Regions from separate parts of the Enterobacter cancerogenus genome, predicted to be linked through region 2. Evidence: predicted binding sites of a transcription regulator. Region 2 holds the regulator's gene; each other region holds the start of a gene.
The links. The regulator CRP, encoded in region 2, controls carbon source genes, mostly activating them, when cyclic AMP is high. The targets are predictions, from matches to a motif close to ATGTGANNNNNNTCACAT.
Positions count from the first base shown of each region.

Region 1: a site for CRP is predicted at 1,347-1,364, ahead of azuC (stress response protein AzuC). Genes of this name have one in related genera too.
Region 3: a site for CRP is predicted at 2,579-2,596, ahead of mlc (sugar metabolism global transcriptional regulator Mlc). Genes of this name have one in related genera too.
Region 4: a site for CRP is predicted at 1,874-1,891, ahead of cdd (cytidine deaminase). Genes of this name have one in related genera too.

Region 1 covers NZ_CP077290.1:4,633,790-4,637,570, forward strand. The annotation lists gene I6L58_RS21960 (MFS transporter) at 1-1,232, opposite strand, end outside; gene azuC (stress response protein AzuC) at 1,445-1,528, shown strand; gene I6L58_RS21970 (DUF2766 family protein) at 1,634-1,885, shown strand; gene I6L58_RS21975 (anaerobic C4-dicarboxylate transporter) at 1,967-3,310, opposite strand; gene I6L58_RS21980 (non-heme ferritin-like protein) at 3,467-3,781, opposite strand, start outside.
Region 2 covers NZ_CP077290.1:3,113,492-3,117,272, reverse strand. The annotation lists gene I6L58_RS14625 (phosphoribulokinase) at 1-587, shown strand, start outside; gene I6L58_RS14620 (OsmC family protein) at 672-1,076, opposite strand; gene crp (cAMP-activated global transcriptional regulator CRP) at 1,388-2,020, shown strand; gene I6L58_RS14610 (YccS/YhfK family putative transporter) at 2,078-3,781, shown strand, end outside.
Region 3 covers NZ_CP077290.1:549,173-552,953, reverse strand. The annotation lists gene I6L58_RS02525 (carboxypeptidase M32) at 1-172, opposite strand, end outside; gene I6L58_RS02520 (MFS transporter) at 283-1,536, opposite strand; gene I6L58_RS02515 (LysR family transcriptional regulator) at 1,657-2,556, shown strand; gene mlc (sugar metabolism global transcriptional regulator Mlc) at 2,684-3,781, shown strand, end outside.
Region 4 covers NZ_CP077290.1:4,356,769-4,360,549, forward strand. The annotation lists gene sanA (outer membrane permeability protein SanA) at 91-804, opposite strand; gene cdd (cytidine deaminase) at 932-1,816, opposite strand; gene I6L58_RS20615 (CidB/LrgB family autolysis modulator) at 1,946-2,641, opposite strand; gene I6L58_RS20620 (CidA/LrgA family protein) at 2,638-3,036, opposite strand; gene map (type I methionyl aminopeptidase) at 3,238-3,781, shown strand, end outside.

The DNA.
Region 1 (3,781 bases), 1.5 Mb from region 2:
CCTAATCCCACCGCAAGCTGCGTGGCGGTTGAAAACAGCGTATTGGCATAGCTCATCTGTGCGGAAGGCACATCGGCAAAAGCGAGGGTGCTTACCGCAGTAAACTGAATGGAGCGGAAGACGCCGCCGAGATAGAGGATCAGCATGATGAGCCAGACGGGGGTTGTGGGGGTAATAAACGCGCAGGCCAGCAGCGCCAGCACGTTCAGCGCGCCGTTGATCAGCAGTAACCGCTTAAACCCGAGGCCGCGAATAAGCGGCGTGGTCGCCGGTTTAATGGTGAGATTGCCGACGAACACCGCCAGCACCAGCAGGCCTGCATGAAAGGCGTCCATCCCGAACCCCACCTGAAACATCAGCGGCAGCAGAAAGGGAACGGCGCTGATCGAGGCGCGAAACAGCGAGCCGCCGTACATCGTGACGCGAAAAGTGGCAACCTGCATCGCCTCGAGTCTTATCATTGGCCACGCGGCGCGGCGGAAATGGCGCAGCGCAACGCTCAGTGCCACCCCGCCCACGATGAACAAACATACCGTCAGTCCCATCCTGACGTGCTCCCCGCCCATCAGTTCCATGGCGTAAACCAGGCTCACCATGGCAACAGTGGTGGCTATAAACCCCGGTGTATCGAACGGACGACGGCTCTCATCCCGCAGATCGGGAATAATTCGCAGCGCCAGAAGAATAGCCGCAATGCCTAACGGGACGTTGATGAAGAAAATCCAGCGCCAGTCAGCAAAGTGGGTGATAAACCCGCCCAGCGGCGGGCCAATAATCGGGGCAACCAGTGCCGGCCAGGTGAGGGTGGCGATGGCGGCGATCAGCTGGTGTTTCGGCGTGGTGCGCAGTACGGCCAGGCGTCCGACGGGAACCATCAGCGCGCCGCCCATCCCCTGAAGCACCCGCATCGCCACAAACGCATCAACGGTTGTCGACAGACCGCAAAAAACCGAGGCCAGGGTGAAGATCGCCAGCGCGAGGGCAAAGACTTTGCGCGCACCGAAACGGTCCGCAATCCAGCCGCTGGCGGGGATCAACACCGCCAGGGTAATAAGGTATGCGCTGATTCCGATATTCAGATCCACGGCCTGCACGCCGAAGCTTTTTGCCATGTCCGGCAGGGCGGTGGCAATGACCGTGCCGTCAAGAAACTCCATAAAGAACGCGCCGGCAACTAAAAGCGCCGCAGGCGATAAGCCTCGGTTCGCTTTCCCGGTGATGTTTTCACTCATCCTGTCCTGCCGTATCAAAAAAAATGATAAAAATTTACTGGAATTTATAGAACCATAACTCACGGATTTACCAATGCTTTTTTAACAATACAGCAGCATTGCGCCCGTTTTTGACTGTGATATGCATCACAAAATCATTGATTTTTGTGATGGTGGTCATATTATAAGCGCAGAGAAAATAACACCTGCATAACACGTTACTGGAGCATCAAATGAAACTGCGCAAAATCCTGAAAAGCATGTGGGCAAACTACTGCAACACCTTCAAAGACGTCCCACCGGGTGCGATGTTCTGATAAAAACCTGCTTCGGCAGGTTTTTTTATGTCTGCTGGCGACGAGAGGGAGATGAAAGGGCGTACGTTTTGCTACTATGGCGGCCTTTAAAAAAGGAGAAACCCCATGTCACAAAACCTGAGCGCCGATCAGGAACTGGTATCTGACGTCGTCGCATGCCAGTTGGTTATCAAACAAATCCTTGATGTGATTGACGTTATCGCGCCGGTAGAAGTGCGCGAGAAGATGTCCACCCAACTGAAAAACATCGATTTCACCAGCCATCCTGCTGCGGCCGATCCGGTCACTCTTCGCGCGATCCAAAAAGCCATCGCGCTGATCGAGTTGCGTTTCACGCCGCAGGGTGAGTCTCACTAAAATAAACCGATGTTTTGAATTTAGAAACCGTTTTCTGCTCAAACGGCGAAGGGCGACGCTGAACGTCGCCCGGAGAAGGATTCAGAAGAACGTTTGTACCAGCAGATAGCTGGCCGCACACGCGCAGCTCACGCCGATAAGTCCAGGCAGAATAAAACTGTGGTTGATGATGAATTTGCCGATGCGGGTCGTTCCTGACCTGTCGAACCCGATGCAGGCCAGATCGCTCGGGTAGGTTGGCAGCACGAAGTAACCATAGGAGGCCGGGAAGAAGGCGATCAGCATTTTCGGATCGATGCCCAGCATTAGCCCCATCGGGGCGACGGCGGTGAGTGCCGCCGCCTGGCTGTTCACCAGCTTCGACACCAGAAACAGGACGATGGCGTAGGTCCACGGATGGCTTTTGACCACCCCCTCCAGCGCCATTTTCAGCTCATCAAGATGCGCCTGAAAGAAGGTGTCGCTCATCCACGCAACGCCAAACACCGAGAAAATGGCGACCATCCCCGCTTTAAAGACCGCACCGTTAGAAATGTCAGAGGCGTTGACCTTGCAGGCTATCAGCATCACCGCCCCGGCAATCAGCATCATCATCTGGATGACGAGGTTCATCGACAGGGCGGTTAATTTGCCTTTTACCTCGAAGGCCGGCCGCAGTTCTGGCAGCGCACCCAGCAGGACAACCACCGCGATCCCGGCAAAGAAGATCCATGTCGACCAGTAGGCCTGTTTTGGAAAACGCTGATTCATCAACGTTTCCGTTCCGCCGTAGATAAACTCGCGTTGTTTCGGATCGCTTAACTTTTTCTGAAACTCGGCGTCATCCGCCAAATCTTTACCGCGACGCAGGCTCCACAGGGCCGCGACGGCTACCCCGAACAGCGATGCGGGAACGGACACCGCCAGGATTTCGAGGATCCCCCACGCGTGCCCAATCCCGTGCTGGGCGCCGAGGATCGACACCAGTGAAACGACGGCTACCGAAACGGGGGAGGCGGTGATCGCCATTTGAGAGGCAACCGATGCCACGGCCATCGGGCGCTCTGGCCGTATCCCTTTTTTCAGCGCGATATCGGCCACAATCGGAAACATGGTGTACACCACATGCCCGGTGCCGCAGAGAAACGTCAGCGTCCAGGTGGTAAAGGGCGCGAGGAGGGTAATGTGCTGCGGGTGTTTGCGCAAAAGCCGCTCGGCGAACTGCATCATCACGTTCAGGCCGCCCGCAGTTTGCAGCGTGGCGGCGCAGCCGATAACCGCCAGGATGGTCAGCATCACGTCGACCGGCGGTTTGCCGGGCTGAAGCCCAAACACGAAACTGAGAATAAACAGGCCAATCCCGCTTATCAGCCCAAGCCCCATCCCGCCGAAGCGGGTGCCGACCAGCAGGCAGAGGATAATGACAACAAACTCAATGGTGATCATGATGCTCCCTCGTCAATGATAAAGTCTCTGGCTAAATCATTACACGAAGCAGGGTTATTCATTGGGAGCGGGATCGGATTTGTTAAATCTTAAAGAAAGCAGGGAGTTGCTGTGAGAGGGGAGCCTGCCCCTATTGCGGGGGCAGGCAATGACGACTCAGTGCTGTTGGCAGGTAACAATGTCGAGCAGGTGACGATCGGTTTGTTCGAGGCACAGACCTTCACGTTTGGCGTTGCGAATCTCATCCGCCAGCGCCTTCAGCAGCATGCCGTCCTGCTGCTGCTCTTTGTTCATGTCGCGCAGGAAATTCAGCGTGGTGCTGTCCTGCTGCGCCTTCGCTTCTTCCGCCAGTTTGCTTAAGGTGTCGCAACGCTGCTCATATTCCTGCAGCGTTTTCTGGAAGAGTTCTTCGAGGGAGGCGTAGTGTTCTTCCGTCATTGCGCGCGCGGTGACGATGGGATTTGCCCCGAC
Region 2 (3,781 bases):
GTAAATATCTTCATACCTATGACGAAGCCGTACCCTGGAACCAGGTGCCGGGCACCTTTACGCCCTGGCAGCCGCTGCCGGAACCCACCGACGTGTTGTTTTATGAAGGGCTGCATGGCGGCGTGGTCACGCCACAGCACGACGTGGCGCGCCATGTTGACCTGCTGGTGGGCGTGGTGCCGATTGTTAACCTGGAGTGGATCCAGAAGCTGACGCGCGACATCAGCGAACGTGGTCATTCGCGCGAGGCGGTGATGGACTCGGTGGTGCGCTCGATGGAAGATTACATTAACTTCCTGACGCCGCAGTTCTCCCGCACCCATATCAACTTCCAGCGCGTGCCGACGGTAGACACCTCCAACCCGTTCGCCGCCAAAACCATTCCGTCGCTGGACGAGAGCTTTGTGGTCATCCATTTCCGCAATCTGGACGGGATTGACTACCCGTGGCTGCTGGCGATGCTGCAGGGGTCGTTTATTTCACATATCAATACGTTGGTGGTGCCGGGCGGAAAAATGGGGCTGGCGATGGAGTTAATCATGACGCCGCTGGTGCAGCGGTTGATGGAAGGCAAGCAGATCGCGTGAGTTGTTTTGCCCGGTGGCGCTGCGCTCCGGGCCTACGATCGTGCTTTTGTAGGGCGGGTCAGCGAAGCGCCACCCGCCAAAAGATTAGGCCTCAATCACTTCATACGAATGGGTAATATTCACCGCTTTCTCAAGCATTAACGCCACAGAGCAGTACTTCTCCGCAGACAGGTCAACCGCGCGCGACACCGCCGCGTCTTTCAGGTCTTTACCCGTGACAATAAAGTGCAGATTGATATGCGTGAACAGGCGTGGCGCCTCTTCGCGGCGTTCAGACGTGAGCTTCACTTCGCAATCGGTCACGTCGTGACGGCCTTTTTGCAGGATCGACACCACGTCGATAGCGCTGCATCCCCCCGCCGCCATCAGCACCATTTCCATAGGGCTTGGGGCTTTATCGCCGGAGTTACCGTCCATCAAAATTTGGTGGCCTGATGCAGACTCGCCCAGGAACGTCAGCCCTTCTACCCACTTTACACGCGCTTGCATATTCATTAACTCCAACGTTGCATTTTTGGTGACAGAGTACGCGCGCGTTACATTTCACGCAACGGAAGGCGACCTGCATCATGCTGAAGCGAGACACCAGGAGACACGCGTCAAAAGCTATGCTAAAACACTCAGGATGCTACAGTAATACATTGACGTTACACATGTATGCAGAGGACATCAAACTTTACTGGCTGCGAAACGTTACGACAGCCGACTTCCCAGGGTATGGGTAAGAATTCGATTGCAACCCCAGAGTCAGGATGCGATTTATGGCTCTGGTGACAGCTTATAACAGAGGATAACAGCGCATGGTGCTTGGCAAACCGCAAACAGACCCGACTCTCGAATGGTTCTTGTCTCATTGCCACATTCATAAGTACCCATCGAAGAGCACGCTGATTCACCAGGGTGAAAAAGCGGAAACGTTGTATTACATCGTCAAAGGCTCGGTGGCAGTGCTGATCAAAGATGAAGAAGGGAAAGAGATGATCCTTTCTTATCTGAACCAGGGCGATTTCATCGGTGAACTGGGCCTGTTTGAAGAGGGCCAGGAACGTAGCGCCTGGGTTCGTGCGAAAACCGCATGTGAAGTGGCTGAAATTTCTTACAAGAAGTTCCGTCAGCTGATTCAGGTAAACCCTGACATCCTGATGCGTCTCTCTTCCCAGATGGCTCGCCGTCTGCAGGTGACGTCTGAGAAAGTGGGCAACCTTGCCTTCCTCGACGTTACCGGCCGTATCGCGCAGACCCTGCTGAACCTGGCTAAACAGCCGGACGCGATGACCCACCCTGACGGCATGCAAATTAAAATTACCCGCCAGGAAATTGGTCAGATCGTTGGTTGCTCCCGTGAAACAGTGGGCCGTATCCTGAAAATGCTGGAAGACCAGAACCTGATCTCTGCCCACGGTAAAACCATCGTGGTCTACGGAACCCGTTAATTACGGTCAAACGGCGTGCCACCGCAAGGTGACACGCCGTTTTTGTCTCTACTCCCCATGTGGCGCAGGCTGATCTATCACCCGGAAGTTAACTACGCACTGCGGCAAACGCTGGTGTTGTGCCTTCCTGTGGCCGTGGGCCTGATCCTCGGTCATCTCCAGCAGGGTCTGCTGTTTTCCCTTGTGCCTGCCTGCTGCAACATTGCGGGCCTCGACACGCCGCATAAGCGCTTTTTCAAACGCCTGATCGTTGGCGGCTGCCTGTTTGCAGGCTGTAGCCTCGCGGTGCAGCTTCTGCTGGCCCGGGATATTCCGCTGCCGCTCATTCTGACCGTGCTGGCAATGACGCTCGGCGTGACTGCTGAAATCAGCTCGCTGCACGCCCGACTGCTGCCCGCCTCACTGATTGCCGCCATCTTTACGCTGAGCCTGGCGGGCAATATGCCGGTGTGGGAGCCGCTGCTAATCTACGCCCTCGGCACGCTGTGGTACGGCGTATTCAACTGGTTTTGGTTCTGGCTGTGGCGGGAACAGCCGCTGCGCGAATCCCTGAGCCTGCTCTACGTGCAGTTGGCGGAGTACTGCGAGGCCAAATACACCCTGCTGACCCAGCACACCGATCCGGAAAAATCACTGCCGCCGCTGCTGACGCGACAGCAAAAGGTGGTGGATCTGATTGGCCAGTGTTACCAGCAGCTGCATATGCTTGCCGCCAATAAAAACCATGATTACAAGCGGCTGCTGCGCATCTTCCAGGTGGGGCTGGATCTGCAGGAGCACATCTCGGTCAGCCTGCATCACCCGCAAGAGGTGCAAAAGCTGGTCGAGCGTAGCCATGCCGAAGCGGTGATCCGCTGGAACGCTCAGACGGTGTCCGCGCGCCTGCGGGTGCTGGCGGACGACATTCTTTATCACCGCTACCCCACGCGCTTTAACATGGATAAGCCCCTCGGCGCGCTGGAGAAGATTGCCCGCCAGCACCCGGATAACCCGGTCGGGCAGTTCGCCGCCTGGCACTTCAGCCGCATCGCGCGCGTCCTGCGCACCCAGCGTCCGCTCTACCCACGCGACCTGATGGCCGATAAACAAAAACGGCTCCCGCTGCTGCCCGCCCTTAAAAGCTACCTGTCGCTGAAATCCCCGGCGCTGCGTAACGCCGCGCGCATCAGCGTGATGCTGAGCATCGCCAGCCTGATGGGGATGGCGCTGCACCTGCCGAAGCCATACTGGATCTTAATGACCGTGCTGTTTGTTACCCAAAACGGCTACGGCGCCACGCGGGTGCGCATCCTGCACCGGGCGGGCGGCACGATTGCCGGGCTGGTCATTGCCGGGGTCACCCTGCACTTCCACGTGCCGGAGGGATATACGCTGGCGGGAATGCTGGCGATTACGCTGGTGAGCTACCTGATTATCCGCAAAAGCTACGGCTGGGCGATGGTTGGCTTTACGGTCACGGCGGTATATACCCTGCAGTTGCTCACGCTCAACGGCGAGCAGTTCATCATCGCCCGGCTGGTTGATACGCTGATTGGCTGCCTGATTGCGTTTGGCGGCATGGTCTGGCTGTGGCCGCAGTGGCAGAGCGGGCTGCTCAGGCAAAACGCCCACGACGCGCTGGAGGCAGACCAGGAGGCTATCAGGTTGATCCTCAGCGACGACCCGCAGCCCTCGCCGCTGGCCTATCAGCGCATGAAGGTCAACCAGGCGCACAACGCCCTGTTTAACTCGCTCAACCAGGCGATGCAGGAGCCAGGCTTT
Region 3 (3,781 bases), 2.3 Mb from region 2:
GGATCTGATGTTGCAGAACGCTCATCTCCGCCAGGGCTTCACCGCGCGCGGCGCTTCCGCCCGGAGGCATCATGGTAAACATATCCCAGCTGGCGATGGAGGAGAGGTGGGAGAAACGGGAGAGACGCTGGAATACTTTTACAAGTTGTTGGTATTGCGGATTTTTTTCCATTCTTGTTCTTCCTTCTGGATGGGAATGTTTTCAGGAGCGTTCGTGGATAGTAACAAAATTTCAACACAAACCCTGCACATTTCCTGCACCAGAAAGAAGGGACTCCAGGACTATTTCAGTCGTTTATGCAAACTCCCGCCCACCAGCAGTGCCGCACACAGCATCAGGGCGATAAACCCGCCGACGCCGTTCCAGCCGTAGTTATGCCAGAAGACGCCGCCGAGCGTCCCGGCAATGCTTGAGCCGAGATAATAGCTAAAGAGATACAGTGACGACGCCTGGCCTTTGGCACGGCGGGCGCGCGGGCCAATCCAGCTGCTGGCGACGGAGTGGGCGGCAAAAAAACCGGCAGAGAAAAGCAGCATACCGGTAAAAATCAGCCACAGGGAAGAGAACAGCGTCATCAGCAGACCGAGCAGCATCACCGCGGTTGAAACCAGCATCACGGGGCCACGGCCAAACCGTGCAGTCATCGCTCCGGCTTTCGGTGAACTCCAGGTGCCGGTCAGATAGGCGACAGACAGCAGACCCACCACCGCCTGGCTCAGGTGCCACGGGGAGAGCATCAGACGGTAGCCGATGTAATTAAACAGCGTGACAAACGACCCCATCAGCAGGAAACCGGTCAGGAATAAACGCGGCAGCCCTTTATCCCGCCAGTGCAGACGGAAATTGATAAACAGCGTTTTCGGGCGCAGGGACGTCGGGCGGAAGTGGCGTGACGCGGGCAAAATTTTCCAGAACATCAGCGCGGCGGCAAGGGCGAAGAGACCAATCACCGCCAGCGCAATGCGCCAGTTAAAGAAGTCGGTAAAGACACCGCTCAGCAGACGCCCGCTCATCCCGCCGATGGAGTTTCCGCTGATGTACAGCCCCATCGAGAACGCGACGAAGCTCGGGTGGATCTCTTCGCTGAGGTAGGTCATGCCAACTGCCGCCACGCCGCTCAGCGATAAGCCAATCAGGGCGCGCATCACCAGAATGCCGTGCCAGCTGGTCATCATGGTGGACAAGAGCGTGCATACGGACGCCAGCATAAGCGCCGTGACCATCACCTGTTTACGGCCTATCGCATCTGAAAGTGGTCCGGTGAACAGCAGGCCCACCGCCAGCATGCCGGTTGAAATGGAGAGCGAAATACTGCTGGTGGCAGGCGAGACGCCAAACTCATGGGATAAAACGGGCAGGATGGGCTGAACGCAGTAGAGCAGGGCAAAGGTGGCCAGACCGGCCGAAAAGAGCGCCAGCGTGACGCGCATAAACTGAGGGGTACCACGTTTGATGAACTGCACCGGCTGTGCTGCTGGGGGTAAATCATCGATATCGCTTGCCGGATCGATATCGAGGGTAGATGTACGACTCACACGGTTTCCTTGCTTAACATCCCCGGGATGACGGGTGACGAATATGATCACAGGATCAGAGTAGGAAAATGTAAATATTCTGTCTAATATATTAATAATCTCAAATGATACTTTATAAATATGAATATCGAGCTGCGTCACCTACGTTACTTCGTCGCGGTCGCTGAGGAGCTGCATTTTGGCCGCGCCGCCGCGCGTCTGAATATCTCCCAGCCCCCGTTGAGCCAGCAAATTCAGATCCTCGAGCAGCAGATTGGTGCACGCCTGCTCGCCAGGACTAACCGCAGCGTAAGCCTGACCGCGGCGGGCAGGCAGTTTCTTGCCGATAGCCGACACATTCTGGGCCTGGTGAACGACGCCGCCGCCAGGGCGGAACGCCTGTACCTGGGCGAAACGGGGGAGTTACGCATCGGTTTTACCTCCTCGGCACCCTTTATCGGTGCAGTATCGGCCACGCTTTCCTCGTTTCGCCGTCACTCTCCGTACGTGCATATTCAGACCCGCGAAATTAATACCCGTGAGCAAATTTCGCCCCTCAACGAGGGGTCGCTTGACCTCGGGCTGATGCGCAATACTCTGCTCCCCGACACGCTGGCGTGGGAGGTTATCCTGCGCGAGCCGCTGATGGCGATGATCCCGCGCGATCATCCGCTGGCCGCAAAGCCCGTCGTCACCCTGACAGAGCTGGCAGCTGAGCCGTTTGTCTTTTTTGATCCGCAGGTGGGCACAGGCCTGTATGATGATATCCTTGGATTACTGCGTCGCTACGATCTCAGGCCAACGATCGCCCAGGAGGTGGGAGAGGCGATGACGATTATCGGCCTGGTGGCGGCAGGGCTGGGGGTTTCGATCTTGCCGGCCTCCTTTAAGCGGGTGCAGCTGCGCGAGATGCGCTGGGTTGCGCTTGCCGAAGAGGATGCGGTCTCTGAGATGTGGCTGGTGTGGTCAAAACATCATGAACTGAGCCAGGCGGCACAGCGTTTTAAAAAGCAGCTTATCAGCGCCTCACAGGGGCGATAAATACAGGGAAAAGAGGGCAGAAATGTGCTGTAAATCACATGGCTAAGTAAAAATTTGACGGCGGCCATTGAAGTGCTTCACCATAGCCCACAGTTTATTTCGAAGCTCGAAAATAAGGGAGTACGAGGTGGTTGCTGATAGTCAGCCAGGGCATATTGATCAGATTAAGCAGACCAACGCTGGCGCGGTGTATCGCCTGATTGATCAGCTCGGACCGGTTTCGCGCATCGATCTTTCGCGCCTGGCTCAACTGGCGCCTGCCAGTATCACGAAAATTGTTCGCGAAATGCTGGAAGCCCATCTTGTTCAGGAGACAGAAATCCAGGAGCCGGGCAGCCGTGGACGTCCGGCGGTAGGGCTGATTGTCGAAACCGAGGCCTGGCATTACCTCTCGATGCGCATAAGCCGCGGTGAAATCTTCCTTGCCCTGCGTGATTTAAGCAGCAAGCTGGTGGTGGAAGACCGTCTGGATCTGCCGCTTGATGCCGAACAGCCGCTCCTTGACGCCATTCTCACTCATATCGACCAATTTTTTATACGCCATCAGCAGCGCCTTGAGCGCCTGACGGCGATCGCCATCACCCTGCCCGGCATCATTGATACGGAAAATGGCATTGTGCATCGCATGCCGTTTTACGACGGCGTGAAAGAGATGCCCCTTGGCGATGTGCTGGAGAGCCATACCGGGGTGCCCGTCTATATTCAGCACGACATCAGCGCCTGGACGATGGCGGAAGCCTTGTTTGGTGCCTCGCGCGGCGCGCGGGACGTGATTCAGGTGGTTATCGATCATAACGTCGGGGCCGGCGTGATTACCGACGGACGCTTGCTGCATGCCGGAAGCAGTAGCCTGGTTGAAATTGGTCATACTCAGGTCGATCCGTACGGTAAGCGCTGCTATTGCGGCAACCACGGCTGCCTGGAAACCATTGCCAGTGTAGAAAGCGTGCTGGAGCTGGCGCAGGTGCGTCTGAGCCAGTCGATGAGTTCCTCGCTTCACGGCCAGCCCTTAACCGTCGACTCCCTGTGCGCCGCCGCGCAGCAGGGCGATCTGCTGGCGAAGGACATCATTACCGGCGTGGGGAATAACGTGGGCCGGATCCTCGCCATCATGGTCAATCTCTTTAATCCACAAAAAATTCTGATTGGTTCGCCGCTGAGCCAGGCACCCGATATTCTCTTTCCGACGATATCCGCCTGCATCAACCAGCAATCTCTGCCCGCG
Region 4 (3,781 bases), 1.2 Mb from region 2:
AAAGCCCGCTCTTGTAGCGGGCTTTTTTTTACCGGGCCTACAAAATCGCGATGGCAGGTCGGGTAAGGCGAAGCCGCCACCCGACGGGGTTTAGCGTTTCTTCTGCAACTCCAGCAGCTGTTCCGGCCGTACTGCCGGGTAACCCTGCGCATCTTCCGGCACTTCATGCATCGTTGGGATGGGCACCAGCGGGCCTAAAAAGCGCGGTTCGCGTTTAAAGATGTAGAGGTCAGCCAGAGCACCGAAGCGAGCGCCAAACTCACGCACGCGCACGCTGAGCATATCTTTTGGCGACGGTACCGCGTAGCACTGGGCCTGAATACCCATATGCAACGCGATAAACAGCGCACGCTCGCAGTGGAAGCGCTGGGTGATGATGATGAAGTCGTTGGTGTCGAAGACTTTGCGGGTGCGCACAATGGAGTCCAGCGTGCGGAAGCCGGCATAATCGAGCACGATATCCGCCGGGTCAACGCCGCCGGCAATCAGATCCTTACGCATCGTCACCGGTTCGTTATAGCTTTGCTGGGCGTTATCCCCGCTCAGCAGCAGGTAGTTCACCTTGCCGCTGTTATAGGCGTTCAGCGCACCCTGAATACGGTAACGGTAATACTGGTTAATAACCCCGGTGCGATAGTACTTGGCTGTGCCGAGCACCACGCCGACCTGGCGATACGGGAGATCCTGCAAATCGTCAAAGATGTAGGGGGCGGTTTTCCAGCTCATCCAGCGGTCAAGGCCAAGCACGACCAACAGCAGTATGCCGACCAGGACAGACAGGCTGTAAAAAACGCGCTTTAACATGAAGATGGCTCGTACCGAAGGTGAAATTTAACTCAGGCTACTTTACCCGCCTGGTTAGCGCAAGAATCGGTGAATCAACTGAGGGGTTTTTCAGCAAACGGGCGGGCATTTCTGCCCGCCGTCAACATTACGCCAACAGTACGCGGTCGATTGTCGAGCAGCCGAGCGCCTTCAGGGTGGCGGCGGTAGCATCCCACTGGACCAGCGGTGCATCGGCTTTTTCTGCGAGGATCGCGCGCTGGATGTCCGGGTAGTCATAGCCGTTGAGACTCAGGAGGTTGAGCGCGCCCTGCAACGGGGGCAGCGTCGGGTTAAACGCGGCGTTCTCTGCGTAGCTGCCGGTGAAGATGCGCCCGTCACGACACTGAAGCGCCACGCCGCTTGGCGATGTGCTGTAAGGGGTGTGGCTCATGTTAGCAGCGGCAATCGCCGCTTCGCTCAGCTCATCACCGGAGAGGGCGAAACCGTGGTTCTGCGCGTCCATCAGCAGCGTTTTGATCTCCAGATCTTTCGGGCCAAACGCATCTGGCAGGTAATCGCCCAGCGTATGCGGCTCACGGCCCGGCAGATTGATGCGCAGCTCAAGTCCGCTGTTCAGCTCGTTCATAAACTGGCGGCAGTGGCCGCAGGGGGTGTAGTTAACGGTGATCGCGCGCAGGCCCTTTTCACCGCGCAGCCAGGCGTGGCTGATGGCGCTCTGTTCAGCGTGAACGGTTTGCTGCATGGTGGCCCCGAGGAACTCCATGTTCCCGCCGAAGTACCAGACGCCGCTGACGCCGCGCGCGATGGCGCCAACGTTGAAGTGGGAGAGATCGGCGCGGGCGCAGGCGGCAGCCAGTGGCAGCAGTGCAAAAGCCAGTTCGTCTTCGTCCAGTCCCGTGGCTTGTTTAAGCGTCGTGACCTGCTCCGCCGTCAGCAGGGCGGGGAAATGCGTATCCGCCAGAACCGGGGCCAGGGCTGATTGCAAATTCTCTGCAAGCTGGGCGAAAGCTGTTTGAAAACGTGGGTGCATGGCGTTGCCTCATCAAGGTTAATGGATCGGTAGTGTACGGAGCCGATGGGCCTTAATATGTGATCCACTTCTCATAATGTATGCAACTTATGAAATCAAAATGAAATTTGCGCGACGCATCGCAAAATTTTAGCCCACCACGGCCAGGATCACCGGGAAGAGGAACGGGGCAATCAGCGAGGTCATGATCCCGCAGATGACCAGCGCCAGGGAGCTGAATGCGCCCTCCTGATAATCCATTTCGGCACAGCGCGCGGTACCCAGCGCGTGTGAGGCGGTACCCATCGCCAGACCCCGCGCGGCTTTAGTATGAATTTTCATCACATTAAGCAGGGTGTGGCCAAACACCGCCCCCAGGATACCCACGAAGATCACGCACATGGCGCTGATGGCCGGGATCCCACCGATGCTGCCGCCCACTGCCATGGCAATCGGCGTGGTGACGGATTTAGGCATAATGGAGGCGGCAATCTCGGGCGATGCGCCCATCAGCAGCGCTACCGATGTGCCGGTGATCATCGCCACCAGGCTGCCCAAAAAACAGATGGTAATGATGGATTTCCAGCGGGCGCGGATTTGGTGCAGCTGTTCATATAAAGGAAACGCCAGCGCCACGACGGCAGGCTGCAGCAAATCGTTTAATATTTTGCTCCCGGCAAAGTAGCGTTCGTAAGGAATGCCGGTGAGCATCAGGAAAGGAATAATCACCACCATCGCCACCAGCAGCGGGTTAAGCAGCGGCATCTTAAAACGTGCGGCCAGTTTACGCGCGGCGAAGAAGACCACCAGGGTTAACGGCAGCGACCACCAGATATTGGCTATCATTGTTTGGTTCCTTTTTGCCCGACCACTTTACGTTCGCCGTGTACCAGATGCGAACTCCAGCTCACCACCAGCAATACCACCAGCGTACTGACCGCGCAGGAGACCACAATCGGGCCGAACTGCGCTTTGAGCAAATCGAAATACTGCATCACCCCCACGCCGATAGGCACGAACAGCAGCGCCATATAGCGGATAAGTACGAAGCAACCGGGGTTGACCCACTTTGCGGGTAGCACCTGCAGCGCCAGCAGCACAAACAGGATCAGCATGCCGATAATGCTGCCGGGGATCGTGATGGGCAGCAGCGAGGCGATAAAGATCCCGGCATAGAGACAGGCGTAAATCAGGACGAATGCGCGCAGATATTGCCAGACAGTATTCAATGATTTGCTCATGGTAAAAGTCCTTGAAGAAACGCATTCATCATACAATTAAACCCAGAAGTGTGCCACGGATCACATCATGAAATTTGAGAATACCAGACATTCCGAAAGGGAACGTTGGGCATTTCACCAAATGGACAGCAGCCCGTTTGCATGCCAGTATTAGTTTCATTTATGAATCAAACGATTAACAGGCTGCACAGGAGACGATCTATGCCGTCAATCATCATTAAAACCGCCGATGAGCTCGTCAGACAGCGCCACGCCGGGGAACTGTTAGCCTCCGTCTTTACCATGTTAGACGGATTTATCGCGCCCGGCGTGACCACCATGGCGATAAACAACCGTGTTGAGGCGTTTATCGTCGATACGCTTCAGGCTCGCCCGGCCAGTAAGGGGCAGTATGATTTTCCTTATGTGCTTAACACCTCCGTCAACGAGGTGGTCTGCCACGGCATTCCTAAAGAGTCTGAACATCTGAAGTCCGGTTCAATTGTGAACGTTGATATCACCCTTGAAAAAGAGGGCCTGATTGCCGATTCCAGCAAAATGTATCTGATTGGCGATGTTTCACCGCTGGCGCGTCGGCTGGTGAAAAAAACCTACGAAGCGATGTGGAAAGGGATCAAGGCGGTGAAGCCCGGCGCGACGCTCGGGGATATCGGCCACGCTATTCAGTCGCACGTTGAAAGCAACGGCTACAGCGTGGTGCGTGAGTACTGCGGCCACGGTATCGGCAAAGAGATGCACGAGGAGC